3 regions of the Bacteroides sp. CAG:633 genome follow, and region 1 is predicted to be linked to each of the others. Evidence: riboswitches for the same ligand, from Rfam matches in the RefSeq annotation. Region 1 holds a riboswitch; each other region holds the start of a gene.

Region 1 (4,580 bases):
ATTTGTGTGATCATTTGCAGATACTGCCGTTTGTTCCGCAAGAAAGGGGAGAATTTCGTGCTTGTGAATATAAGACGGAGCAGCAACGAACGTTTCTCATCCGTTATCTGCTCCATCCTGATTTTGTATTGACGTGGACGGTATACTGAGGCCGTCCTGCTCCAAGTGCTTGTCTTATTCTTCTAAGCCAGTTGACCCTGGCTGATACGTCTACTTACTTCAAATAATAAGTTGTTTACAGTCTTTCCAGTTGCACGGTGAAATGTCGCATCAGGGGTGCTTCCCAGGCGATGCGTACGCCTCGTGTCACGCTTTCGCGTCGGTCGTATACATTCTTCAGTGCAGCTGCTACTACGTTCATGTGGTTGTCTGTATACACTCTGCGTGGTATGGCAAGGCGCAGGAGATCCAGGCCGGTGAATCGGTTTTCGCGCGTCACAGGATCACGGTCGGCCAGCAGATAACCTATCTCGCATCCCCGTATGCCAGCCTCCAGATATAACTCTACTGTGAGTGTCTGAGCCGGAAATTCTTCTTTAGGAACGTGAGTCAGCACCTTGGGAGCATCGATGAAGATGGCATGTCCGCCAGCCGGACGTTGGTAGGGGATACCGTATTCATCCAGTTTGCAGGCCAGATATTGCACTTGTCGGATGCGGGTTTCCAGATTGTCGAACTCGGTATTTTCGTCCAGGCCGATGGCCAGTGCGTTCATGTCGCGTCCGTTCATGCCTCCATAAGTCAGATAACCTTCGAACTGTACGCAGAAGCCTTTGGCGCCTTCGTACCAATCTTTCCGGTTGGTTGCGATGAAACCACCCATGTTGACAATGCCATCTTTTTTCGCACTCATGGTCATGCCGTCGGCCAGGCTGAACATTTCACGGGTAATTTGTTTGATGCTCTTGTCTTGGTAGCCCTCTTCGCGTGTCTTGATGAAATAGGCGTTTTCGGCAAAACGGGCCGAGTCGAACAGAACGGGTTTGCCGTATTTGTCAGCTATGGCACGTACTTCACGCAGGTTCTGCATGGATACGGGTTGTCCTCCTGCCGTATTGTTGGTGATGGTGACGATGATGAAAGGAATCCGGTCGGCGTGTTCCTGCAAGGCTTTCTCCAGTTTGGCAGGATCGACGTTTCCCTTGAAAGGAACTTCAAGTTGTGTTTGCTTAGCCTCGTCGACAGTACAGTCCAGTGCGAAAGCTTTGCGTCCTTCAATGTGTCCTTTGGTCGTATCAAAGTGTGAGTTGCCAGGCACGATGTCTCCTTCATGCACCAGATAGGAGAAGAGTACGTTTTCGGCGGCTCGTCCCTGATGGGTGGGGATGATGTATTCGAATCCGGTCAGTCTGGTAATGGTATCTTTAAGTTTAAAGAACGATGAAGCACCTGCGTAACTTTCATCGCCCAGCATCATTCCGGCCCATTGGCGGTCGCTCATGGCGCCTGTACCCGAGTCGGTGATCAGGTCGATGTAGACTTGTTCAGATTTCAGTTGAAATACATTGTAATGGGCTTCTTTCAGCCATTGTTCACGTTCTTGTCGGGTGCTTTTGCGGATGGGTTCTACCATCTTTATTTTCCAGGATTCGGCAAAGGGTAATTCCATAGTTGATTAGTTTTTCTTTTTTTGAGGGTTTGACATTTGGTTAACGGAATAAGTCTATGACTTATTGCTCAGGAGTCGAAGATAGTGATTTTTCTTCTATAAAGCAAGAAGTTCGTTTCCCTTTGTAAAAAAACAAATGTCCGGGCGAAATCACTTCGACCGGACATTCTCAATAAACTTGGCAGAGTTCATTTACCTTTTTACTTTCTTTGAATCAGTTGAAATGATTTGGACAGGAAATAGTTGTCCGGTTCATCAAACTCAACGCTTTTTCCTCGAAAGCAATGATAAAGTGTGTTGCATGGCAGGTCTTCTGACTTGTTTCTGTGGCAGACGCCTTCCCGGACGTATCCAGTGGCTTAAGAGGTATGTGCCTGTCACACTTCACGAAACTTACAGCAGCGGGACTGTTCAGGATTCTCACCTGATTCCCTTTTAATTGCTTTCCCGAAAGAGGATTGCAAACCAATGCAGCGCAAAGATAAGAAAAAGCCGGGGATTTACAAGGGAAATCTCCGGCAAATTAGTACATGTTACGAAGGTAATATTTTATTTTTCCCTGGCCAGTGTGAATACGAACTCCAGTCCTCCTCCTTGCCTGTTTTTGGCCGAGATGGTTCCTCCGTGTATCAGAACGGCGTTTTTCACAATGGCCAGTCCGAGGCCGGTTCCGCCCAGCTTGCGCGAACGGCCTTTGTCTACCCGGTAGAAGCGTTCGAACAGGCGGTTCAGGTGCTCAGGAGCTACGCCTACCCCTGTATCTGCAAAGCTGAAATAATAGAAGTTCTCGTCTTCGCGGAAACAGCCGATGTGTATATATATGTTGGTACCAGCGTAGGCGATGGCGTTGTCCATCAGATTCCGGAAAATGGAGTAGAGCAGCGAATAGTTGCCTTTCAGCTGTATTTTGGGTTGCAGCGAGTTGACTACTGTAATATGTTTTTCTTCCAGTTCCAAAGCTACTTCGTTGACGATGTTTCCAACCAGCAGGCTGATGTCTACCTTTTCCATATCGATCATGTTGGCTGCTTCGTCCATACGTGTCAACACGGAGATGTCGCGTAGCAGTCGGCTCAGGCGGTTGCTTTGGGCATAGCAGCGCTCCAGGAAAGTCTGCATCTTTTCGCGTGGGATGCTGTCGTTGCTGACGATGGTTTCCAAATAGCCCTGTATACTGCTTACCGGGGTTTTCAGTTCGTGAGCTATATTTTGGGTCAGTTGCCTCTTCAGTCTGATTTGCTCTTCTTCCTGGGTTATGTCGTTAATCGAGATTTCGAAGCTACGGTCTTGGAAGATGATGCATTCGATGATAAAGATACGTCCGTTTTTGTTGATGTTGAGCGACATGCGCTTTTCTTCCGTTGCATTAGCCGGACGTTTCTGCGACTTGTTGATAAAGTCGGTTATTTTCTGAAACTCACAGATAGAGAATATCTCTTCGGTAGTTTGCAGATTCTGGTCCGAAATAAGGTTACCGTATTGTGTGAAGAGGTTATTGACGAGTATTTCCTTTTTATCTTTAGTAAATACACCTAGTCCTTCTCGCGATGTCTGTAAGTGTGTGATCAGTTTTTCTCTTTCGATGTAAAGAGCCTCCTTTGTCTCTCGCAGGCGTCGGTATATCTGGATGATGTGTTGCGAGATTTCTCCCAACTCATTATGGGGGAATGCAGCCTGTATATCCATTTCAATCGGTTCATTGCGGTCGGCCCGTTTGGCAAATTCGCGAAGATTGGTGATGGCTTTTCCAAGTTTTGCTGTAAACTTGTAAAAGATGAATATCAGCAGTAAGGTTACGATAACGGTAAACCAGATGTAATGAGGGTCGGCAGCCAGGTTATGAATCAGATTCAAGTTGTATGGCAGTGCCGAACGTATGATATAATTGTCTTGTAGAGTTGCCGAATAGAAGTAGGGCATTCCGGTAGTTTCTGACATACGGCGTAAGTCGTATCCTTTTCCTTGCCGAAGTGCTTGTTGTATTTCCGGGCGTCCAAGGTGATTACCTGGTTCCTGTTTACCTTTGTAACTGTCGTATATCACTTTCCCGTTCAGACTGATAAGAGTGACACGCAGGTTATTGTTTACTCTATTGATGTAATTGTCCAAAGTGCTGGTCCACAGACTGTCGGGAACAATACGCAGTTCGAACGATAAACGCTCGTTATAATCCTGCAATTGTGTGTTGAGCAATTCTATTTTGTAGCTTTTTTCACGTTGGTACTGATAAGCGATGAAGCAAGCTGCGAATGCAAGAAACAGCGAGATAACCGAAAGAAATAACTTCCGGCTGAATGACAGAAAATGCCGTTCATCTTTATTCGGCTTCAAAGCAGTATCCATATCCCAAGCGAGTTACAATGCATTTTCCGTAAATACCGATTTTTTTGCGCAGGCGGGTGATGTTAACGTCTATGGTACGGTCGAGCACATAGACTTCCTCGCTCCAGATACGTCCCAAAATATCTTCGCGCGAGAAGACACGTCCTTTGTTTTGCAGCAACAGCAGCAGAATTTCGAATTCTTTTTTGGTCAGCGGAGCTTCCTGTCCATCAATGGAAACTTTTTTCTTCACAATGTCAAGAACCAGCGTTTTATAGACCAATTGCTCGGGCATCCGTTCGCTTTCCCCCTGTCCTGTACGTCTCAGTACGGCTTTAACCCGTGCTGCTACTTCACGCAGTGAGAATGGTTTCGATATGTAGTCATCAGCTCCAAGATTGAATCCTGTTACAGTATCGTTTTCCGTGTCTTTAGCTGTGATGAAGATTATGGGCACTTGTGCTGTCTTTTTATCTTTCTTGAGCATACTTGCCATTTTGAATCCCGATATCTCTCCCATCATTACGTCAAGCAGTAGCAGGTTGTAACTGCTGATGTCCATTCGCAGGGCTTCTTCGGCCGAGTTTGCAGTATCCACTTCGTATCCTTCGTTCTCAAGGTTGAACTTCAGGATTTCGCACAAATCTTC
Region 2 (4,580 bases), on a different contig from region 1:
AGCCGTAGCAAGAGTGCACAGACTGATGTGTTCTTTTATTATGCTCCGCAGAGCACGCTGGGCAAGCGGCTGGCTACGGGGATGAAGAATACTTTCGAATCGAAATACGACCGGCATCAGCCCAACCGTGGTTTCGAAGGTACTGTCAGCTCGCGTCGTCTGTATGTGCTGCTCAATGCTTCGCCGACAGCTGTGTTTGTCGAACTGGGTAATATTCAGAATGCTTTCGACCAGCGTCGTTTTGTTCTTAGTTCCAACCGTCAGGCTTTGGCCAAGTGGATGATGGAGGGCTTTATCGCAGATTACAAACGCTCGAAATAGCAATCCCGATTCATCGCGAACCGGGACTGCCAATAGGGGTATTTACATTCTGAAGAGTTTATTCTTTGACAGGCTCACCATTTTCGTCCAAAATGACTGTCAACTCTTGTTCGTCTGTCGTGACGAGAACTAACTTGTAGATTTTCTTGCCTTCTGTTTCTTTCACATAGGCTTCTTTCACACTTGCGCCTTCGTTTGTTGCTGCCAGTTTCTCGACGAGGGATTGCGGCAGTGCTGAAGGATCCATTTTTACAAACTCATCTTGCGGAGCGGTAGCTTCCGTTGCGTTTTCTGTTACAGGTGGGGTTACTTCTTGTGCAAACGTTGCAAAAGTGCTTACTCCGAGAATCATCGCTACTGTTACTAATACCTTTTTCATAATCGTTTAAGTTTAGGTGAATATTCAGGTTTTATTTTCTCACTCATAAACTGTAGTGCAAAGGGAGTGCCAACAGAAACAGCGATTTGTGGCATACTGTATTTTGTCTGTTAATGTCTGTTTATGCTCTGTTGGACGATGCGACTGTATGTTTGTTGGATAAAAATCCTTTTTGGTTGTTTCTTACAAGATAGGGGAATTGTTTGAAAACAGGCTTTTAGGCTCTTATCTGGGCAGAAATGTTTTCTTTTTATTTCCATACCGCGTGTTCCAGTGCCAGATATGCAGTTCGGGCATCGCTTTCAGAAATGTTAGCCTGTACTTACGTTTGTTAGCAATATTGCTGCAAAAATCGGGCAGACGGTTGGCTGACTGGAAGTGGGGATATTGTAGAATCTGTGCTACAATGTTGGGGAATAATTACCCATTTGGCGGTATCTTTCGCCTTGTTTCCCATCTTTCGGCTGAAAAAACTTCCGGTTTCTTTCTCTGCCTTTTTGTTTTTTCTGCTATATTTGCCGCGAATTGGTTTCATGCGGATATTCATCTTCGTGAATTAAAAGGGAATCGGGTGAAAGTCCCGAACAGTCCCGCTGCTGTGAAGCTCCATTCAACGTTCCGACAATTACTCTTGCCACTGGTCAACTGAACTGGGAAGGTGTCGGAGCGGGAGTCAGTCAGAAGACCTGCCATTTTCATCAAAGGCCGTTTTTACTCGTGGGATAGAAAAGCGGTGCGAAAATATTCAGTAATTAAACTTTTTGTGGGAAAGGCATACCTGAGGAAGAGGTGTGTCCGCAAAATGCCGGCTGTAGCCTTCGGGAAGCCATATTGTGTGCGAACAGTGGTTTATTGGCCGGACAAAACAGGAAAAACAATGAAAACAGTGATGGAAACCAGTGACTTTACAATTGTGAAGCGGGACGGATCGGCCGACCGCTTCTCGCTCGACAAGATAATGAATGCCATTATCAAGGCATTCCGTTCGGTGAACGAGCCTGTCAGCCTGAGTAATGTTTCGAAAATCATCAGCCGGCTCGACCTGTACGACGGCATCAAGGTGGAAGAAATCCAGAACTTAGTGGAGGAAGCCCTGATGCGCGAGGGACATTATCGGGTGGCAAAGTCGTTCATGCTCTACCGGCAGCGTCATGCGGAGGACCGCGAGGTGATGGACGAACTGAAGTTCTTGTCCGACTATTGCGAGGCAACCAATGCCGCTACCGGTTCGAAGTACGATGCCAACGCCAATGTGGAGCATAAAAACATCGCCACGCTGATTGGTGAACTGCCCAAGTCGAACTTCATCCGCCTGAATCGCCGGTTGCTGACCGACCGCATGAAGAAAATGTATGGCAAGGAACTGGCGGACCAGTACCTTGACCTGCTGACTCACCACTTTATATATAAGAATGACGAGACGAGTCTGGCCAATTATTGTGCTTCCATCACGATGTACCCCTGGCTGACGGGCGGTACGAAGTCGATAGGCGGCAATTCGACGGCACCCACCAACCTGAAGTCGTTCTGCGGAGGCTTTGTCAACATGGTGTTCATGGTTTCGAGCATGTTGAGCGGAGCTTGTGCCACGCCCGAGTTTCTGATGTATCTCAACTATTTCATCGGGCTGGAGTACGGCCGCGAGTATTACAAGGAGCCGGAAAAGGTGGTGGACCTTTCGCTGAAGCAGCGTACGGTCGATAAAATCATTACCGATTGCTTCGAACAGATTGTCTATTCCATCAATCAGCCTACCGGAGCACGCAACTATCAGGCTGTCTTCTGGAACATTTCGTATTACGACCGTTACTATTTCGAAAGCCTGTTCGGCGACTTCTTTTTCCCCGACGGCAGCAAGCCCGACTGGGAGGGACTGAACTGGCTGCAAAAGCGGTTTATGAAGTGGTTCAACCGGGAACGTACCAAGACGGTGCTGACTTTTCCGGTCGAGACGGTGGCTCTGCTGAGCAAGGACGGCGATGTGCTGGACCAGGAGTGGGGCGATTTTACAGCCGAAATGTATGCCGAGGGGCATTCCTTCTTTACTTATATGAGTAGCAGTGCCGACTCACTGTCCAGCTGCTGCCGCTTGCGCAACGAGATACAGGACAACGGTTTCAGCTATACCTTGGGAGCGGGTGGCGTATCGACCGGTTCGAAGAGTGTGCTGACGGTGAATATCAACCGCTGTGTGCAGTATGCCGTCAATCACCAGCTCGACTACAAGACGTTTCTGACCGATGTCATCGACCTGTGCCACCGGGCGCAGCTGGCTTATAACGAGAATCTGAAAGCGTTGCACGAACATGGCATGTTGCCCCTGTTCGATGCTGGCTACATCAATATGGGGCGGCAATACCTGACGATTGGCGTCAACGGTCTGGTTGAGGCTGCCGAGTTTATGGGAATCAAGATCAGCGACAATCCCGATTACCTGCGTTTTGTGCAGACCATTCTCGGACTGGTCGAAAAGAAGAACAAGGAGTATCAGACGAAGAATGTCCTGTTCAACTGCGAGATGATTCCGGCCGAAAATGTGGGTGTGAAGCACGCCAAGTGGGACCTGGAAGACGGCTATTTCGTACCCCGCAGCTGCTATAACAGCTATTTCTACGTGGTCGAGGACGATTCGCTGAACATCATCGACAAGTTCAGGTTACACGGCGCTCCCTACATCGAACACCTGACGGGCGGTTCGGCTCTGCATATGAACCTCGAAGAGCACCTTTCGCAGGCACAATACCGGAAGTTGCTGAAAGTGGCGGCGGAAGAAGGATGCAATTACTTTACCTTCAACATCCCCAATACAATCTGCAACGAGTGTGGCTACATCGACAAGCGCTACCTGCGCGAGTGTCCCCATTGCCACTCCAGAAACGTAGACTACATGACGCGCATCATCGGCTATCTGAAGCGTGTCAGCAATTTCTCCGAGGCCCGTCAGCACGAAGCCGCCCAGCGCTACTATGCGGTGGCCGGCAACGAGTTAGATTGAAAGTTTTTAGTTTGTTGTTAATAAATAAGTTATGCTTAAGTATGTCAATGCCGGCATCGTGTTTCAGGAAATTCCCGATGAAGTGACGCTGTCCATCAATCTGTCCAACTGTCCTTGCCGTTGTCCGGGTTGTCACAGTTCGTACTTGTGGGGCGATGTCGGCAAACCTCTGACTCCTGTGGCATTAGATGAGTTTCTTGCGAAATATGCTTCGGACATAACCTGTGTCTGTTTCATGGGAGGCGATTCCGATCCGGCTGCTGTCAACGGATTGGCGGGCTATCTGCGCCAACGCTATCCGCAGCTGAAGGTGGCCTGGTACAGCGGACGCACCATCCTTTCACCGGCTATTTGCAGAAGCCGTTTCGACTATATCAAGATAGGCCCCTACATCCGGCATTTGGGAGGGTTGCGCCAACCTACCACCAATCAGCGCCTGTACAGGATAGGTACGGCCGACGAATTGATAGACATTACTTCCCGTTTCTGGAATCGCAACCGGCGCATCGGGTAATTCTTCTCCATTTTTTTCCCAGTTAGGCAATAATTTTTTCCTAACTGGGCAATATTTTTTTCCTAACTGGGAAAAAATCCGGCGGCAGTAGTTGTGTGGTATACTCGCGAGCGATGCTTGCACGGCTCGTGAGAAACACTTGTGTGGCTCGTGAGCGACACTTGCACGGCTCGCGAGCCATGCAAGCAATACTCGTGGGAGTTGCTGGCAAAACCCGTGGCAATTGCAAGTAAAACCCGAGGCATTTGCAGACAAAACTCGTGGACTTTTCAGGCAAAACCCGGCGGCATTTTGTTCAAATCCCGCCGACTGATTACCGACGTTGCGCGGCAAAAGTTGGTAGTTGCAGGCGCCATGTAGGACTTTAGTGG
Region 3 (4,580 bases), on a different contig from region 1:
CCGACATTATTTGTCGTGTGTCATCGCATTACTTCCTGTTTCTTTGGGGGCGGATGGTTGTTTCTGTTTGTAAAGAGGCACTTGACGGTCGTAAAGTGAAACTTTCGGACGTCAACTATGGACTTTATCCGCCTTTTCTCCCTGTTGAGAACTGTTTTTCCCGATTTATCCTTCACGCCCTCACCGTTCTCTTTCATCGTTGAATGACAGTAAGATATGGTGAAAGGTGATGGTTCACCGCTCCTTTCACCGCGATTTTATGGGGCGGATTGCTTTTCTCGTATGTTTCACTGTAAGTTGTTTGTTGTTAGGTGGTTGTGGTGAAACTTCACGGGGTAAGTCCGGATTTTATAGGTGAAACCAGTGAATCTTTTCTAATTCTCCCCGTTATCGATGTAGCCTTCGCTGAAACGCAACTACTATTTGTAGAAAAAATGAATTTTCAATATGACTTTTCGGTTCAGTTTCTTGCTTTTTTAACCGTTTTTCTTTTTCTTTGCGAAAGAGAGTAGCGAATAAAAACATGACTAAACTCGTAGGAGGTAATGTAAATGAAACGGAATCTGTTTTTTCTTTTAGCTTTTGTATTGGGTTTTGTCGTAGTAGCCTGTCAGTCTCAAGGGTCCTTGCTTGTACATTCACAGGCAGATATCATCAATATGGATAGCGCTTCCACTGAACTATGGAGGTATTCCGAACTGTTCAAAGATGTTCGTCTGATACCTTTGGAAACCAAAGACGTTTTGCTGTCGAGCATCAGCAAGATGGTGCCTGTGAACGATACGTTATATTTAATGGATCGTCGGACGGAAGGAGTATATGCTTTCAAGAAAGACGGCTCTTTTATCCGAAAATTCGGGAACAATGGTCCGGCTCCCGGTGAATATGCCGGTTGCAGAGACTTTACTGTTGACGAGGAAAAGAAGAAACTGTATCTGTACGACTCATCACGCAACAAGATATTGAGATATGATTTGTTGACAGGTACTTTTGAGGATGAAATATCCTTAGACGCCCCACCGTTTTATGCCGATATAGCGTATCAGTCTGATTTTCTTTATGCTTACCAGTCGAGCCATTGGCCTGCACAGGGCGATACTCCTTATTATCTGCTGCACCAGATAGATCTGTTGCAAGCTGGCAAAATGACTGCCAGCCTGCTGGATTATGATTCATATAATCAAGGTTGGCAAAATGAATTTCTGAATTTTGGCACCCCTTTTACTCGTGTCGGGGATGAACTTTGGTTCTGTACGGCGCTGATGGATACCGTTATGGCCATTCGTGAGGGGGAAGTATATCCTGTTTTGGCTATTCATGGGGAAAAAGTGATCAAACGCGACGACCTGCTCAAGGACAGCAATTTGCATTCGTCTGGCGACCCCGTTGCGCTCTCCAAGAAAATGATGCAGCAGTATATGCACCTGACACAGAAGAAGGTCTATTGGGGCTTTTGCAATTTCTATGTTCATCAGGGCTATCTTTGGTTTAATTGTTATGGAGGATCGCTTCTTAAAGTACGCCATCATCTGAAAAGTGGTCAGACTTCTATTTTCCAGACACAGAAAGACGATATCTTTTTTGCAGGAAACAAGCAAAACGGCGTTATGCTTCCCGGGTACTTGTGCGCGGATGCCGATGGTGTGTTTTACTTTTATAATACGGAGCAGTTGGCAGAGTTGAAAAGACTTTTCGAGTCCGGTCAGTTGTCTGATAAAGTTGTTAATAAAGAATTGATAAGGAGTTTGGAGAGCGATTCCAATCCGGTGCTGTTGTATTATGAGTTTAAAGACTAAAGCCTGACAGTAGTCAGGCTTTCTTTTTTCCCTAGTTAGGAAAATATTTTTTTCTAACTAGAGAGGAATTTTTTCCTAACTGGGAAAAAATAAGGGGTAGGGAGGACTGTGTGTTAAGTTCTGAAAATCTTTTCGAAAAAGAGCAAGACGCAAGGTCGATATCTGTATAAACTGGACAGATTCCTTGTAACTTTGCACCGCTTTAAAGAAAGAATAAATGATGGTTAAAGAAAATTCTAAAGTTTTTTTGCTGATATTGCTGGGCATGCTGACGGCATTTGGCCCCTTTGTGACGGATATGTATCTGCCCAGTTTGCCTTCGATGGGCGAGTATTTTTCCACAACTTCTTCGATGGTTCAGTTAGGACTGACAACCAGTATGATAGGTCTGGCAGTGGGACAGATATTCTTCGGTCCGCTGAGCGACCGGTACGGTCGGCGGTTACCCTTGCTGGTGGCCATGTGGCTGTTTATTGCATCGACGCTGTTGTGCCTGTTTTCGCAGAGCATAGAGCAGTTTGTGGCGTTCCGTCTGTTACAGGGCATAGCCGGTGCGGGTGGTATCGTCATATCGCGTTCGGTGGCAACGGACAAATATTCCGGACGCGAACTTGCCAAAATGTTGGCTGTAATTGGGGCCATTAACGGAGTGGCGCCGGTGGCGGCTCCGATTGTGGGTGGCCTGCTGACCGATGTGATAGGATGGCAGGGCATCTTCTGGATTCTGTTCGGGCTGGGACTGGTGTTATTGGCCTGCTGCTTACGTTTTAAGGAATCGTTGCCGCGTGAAAACCGTTCGGCTGAAAAATGGAGTGATACGTTCCGCAGTTTTGGAGTCGTGTTGCGCGACAGGCGTTACGTGTGCTATGTACTTCAGATGGCTTTCGCACAGGGAGTGCTGTTTGCCAACATCGCCTCGTCGCCTTTCATCGTGCAGCAGCATTATGGCTTTTCGGCATTTGCGTTCAGCTTGTGTTTCGGAGTCAATGCGCTTGCGATAGGTGTTGCGGCTGCCTTGTCGGTCAAGTTTCGCCGTTCGGAGACCAGTACACTGGTTGGCTGTTGCGGAATGGTAGTGGCAGCCGTGTTACAGTGCGGGGCGTTAATGTCGGCGTGCAGCTTTTGGGTATACGAGGCTCTGATGCTGGTTCTGCTGTTCAGCATGGGGATGACGTTTACTTCGAGCACAGCTTTGGCCATGGAGAGTCAGCGCGAGAATTCGGGCACGGCATCGGCTCTTTTAGGTGCGGTATGTTTTGCGGCGGGAGGCATTGTTTCGCCATTGGTGGGCATCGGTAATATCCTTTCGTCCACGGGAGTGGTATTTGTGGTTTGTGCCTGCTGTTCGCTGCTGTGTATGCTGGTGGCTTTGGGGCGCCGGGGCACACGGCTGTATTTTGCTTTCAGCACGATACGAAAGCAATAAAACGTAACCTGCGCCACGGTGGCCAACAGCGTTTCAGCAAACCACTTCCGACAGAACGCTGTTTGTTGGTATTCAATACTTTTTTTGTGTTTTTGATTGCGGATATTCAAATAAATTCCTACATTTGCCGCTGTTTTGTTCCGTAATCTCCGTTCGGAGATGTGGATGAAAAGGGAATCGGGTGTGAATCCCGGACAGTCCCGCTGCTGTGTGTTTCAAGAGGAATGTATCATACTCGGATGCCACTGTTTTTCTGATAATAAAGAGAATGGGAAGGCGATACATTAGGAAACGAGTCAGAAGACCTGCAAAACAAAGTCGAAAAATTGTCTGTTCGAGGAAAGCAGTCAGTGCACACAAGAATAATGAAATAAAAGATTCTGCCGTTTGTTTATGAAGATGCGATTGGGCTGTATCGTATTGTGCTGCATGATGACCTGCCGGATGGTGGCACAGGAAGTGCAGGAAGATACGATTGCCGGCAAGGTGCATCAGATAGAGAAAGTGACGGTGACTGCCCGTAGGATGCCCAACAAGGTGACATCGGCTGTGCCTGTGCAGACCATGTCGAAGCAGGACATCAGCCAGCTTGGCATACAGAATGTGGCGGATGCCGTACGCCGTTTTGCCGGTGCCGACGTAAAGGATTACGGTGGTATAGGCGGACTGAAGACAGTCTCTATCCGCAACATGGGTGCAGCCCATACGGCTGTCAGCTACGACGGTGTGGCAGTCAGCAACTGCCAGGCAGGGCAGATAGACATCGGACGTTTTTCGCTGGACAATGTGTCGATGCTTTCTCTTTCCATCGGTCAGAGCGAAGACCTGTTGCAGTCGGCCCGTCTGTATGCGTCGGCCGGCGTACTGAACATCGAAACGGAAAAACCTCACTTCGAAGGAAATCGTACTTCTGCTTTTCTGGCACGTGTCAGGGGCGGCTCGTTCGGATATGTAGCGCCCTCTGTCAGATGGTGGCAGAAACTGGGGGAGCGTACACGCCTCTCGGTAGATGCCGGTTATATGCGTGCCGACGGCAATTATCCGTTTACGCTGGTGAACGGGAAGTACGTGACGAAAGAGAAACGAAACAACTCGGAAGTGGAGTCGTGGCAGGGCGAAGCGACGCTGTATCATACGTTCAAAGACGGAGGGGAGTTGGATGTGAAAGGATATTATTACTATTCAGCCCGCGAACTACCGGGAGGGGTAACCCTTTATAACCCGATTTCGGATGAAAAATTATGGGATGAGAACTTCTTTACACAAGCGCGTTATAAAAAGAAGTTTTCTACTAAGTGGACATTACAGGCGCAGGCCAAATACAATCACAGTTGGAATCGCTATCAGGACAAAGGTGT

What was found. Region 1 has a riboswitch for cobalamin ahead of QVP67_RS05260 (tryptophanase). Riboswitches for the same ligand answer to the same signal wherever they lie in the genome.
Region 2: it holds a riboswitch for cobalamin, as region 1 does, so the genes downstream of both, nrdD (anaerobic ribonucleoside-triphosphate reductase) here and QVP67_RS05260 (tryptophanase) in region 1, are expected to answer to the same signal.
Region 3: it holds a riboswitch for cobalamin, as region 1 does, so the genes downstream of both, QVP67_RS14645 (TonB-dependent receptor plug domain-containing protein) here and QVP67_RS05260 (tryptophanase) in region 1, are expected to answer to the same signal.

The regions. Positions count from the first base shown of each region.
Region 1 covers NZ_FR883036.1:31,368-35,947, forward strand. The annotation lists gene QVP67_RS05255 (4'-phosphopantetheinyl transferase family protein) at 1-149, shown strand, start outside; gene QVP67_RS05260 (tryptophanase) at 236-1,609, opposite strand; cobalamin riboswitch at 1,896-2,095, opposite strand; gene QVP67_RS05265 (sensor histidine kinase) at 2,159-3,952, opposite strand; gene QVP67_RS05270 (response regulator transcription factor) at 3,927-4,580, opposite strand, start outside.
Region 2 covers NZ_FR883138.1:22,178-26,757, forward strand. The annotation lists gene QVP67_RS13240 (N-acetylmuramoyl-L-alanine amidase family protein) at 1-321, shown strand, start outside; gene QVP67_RS13245 (hypothetical protein) at 380-700, opposite strand; cobalamin riboswitch at 1,210-1,408, shown strand; gene nrdD (anaerobic ribonucleoside-triphosphate reductase) at 1,590-3,695, shown strand; gene nrdG (anaerobic ribonucleoside-triphosphate reductase activating protein) at 3,727-4,209, shown strand.
Region 3 covers NZ_FR883153.1:12,828-17,407, reverse strand. The annotation lists gene QVP67_RS14655 (6-bladed beta-propeller) at 552-1,796, shown strand; gene QVP67_RS14650 (multidrug effflux MFS transporter) at 2,017-3,222, shown strand; cobalamin riboswitch at 3,341-3,549, shown strand; partial or broken gene QVP67_RS14645 (TonB-dependent receptor plug domain-containing protein) at 3,616-4,580, shown strand, end outside.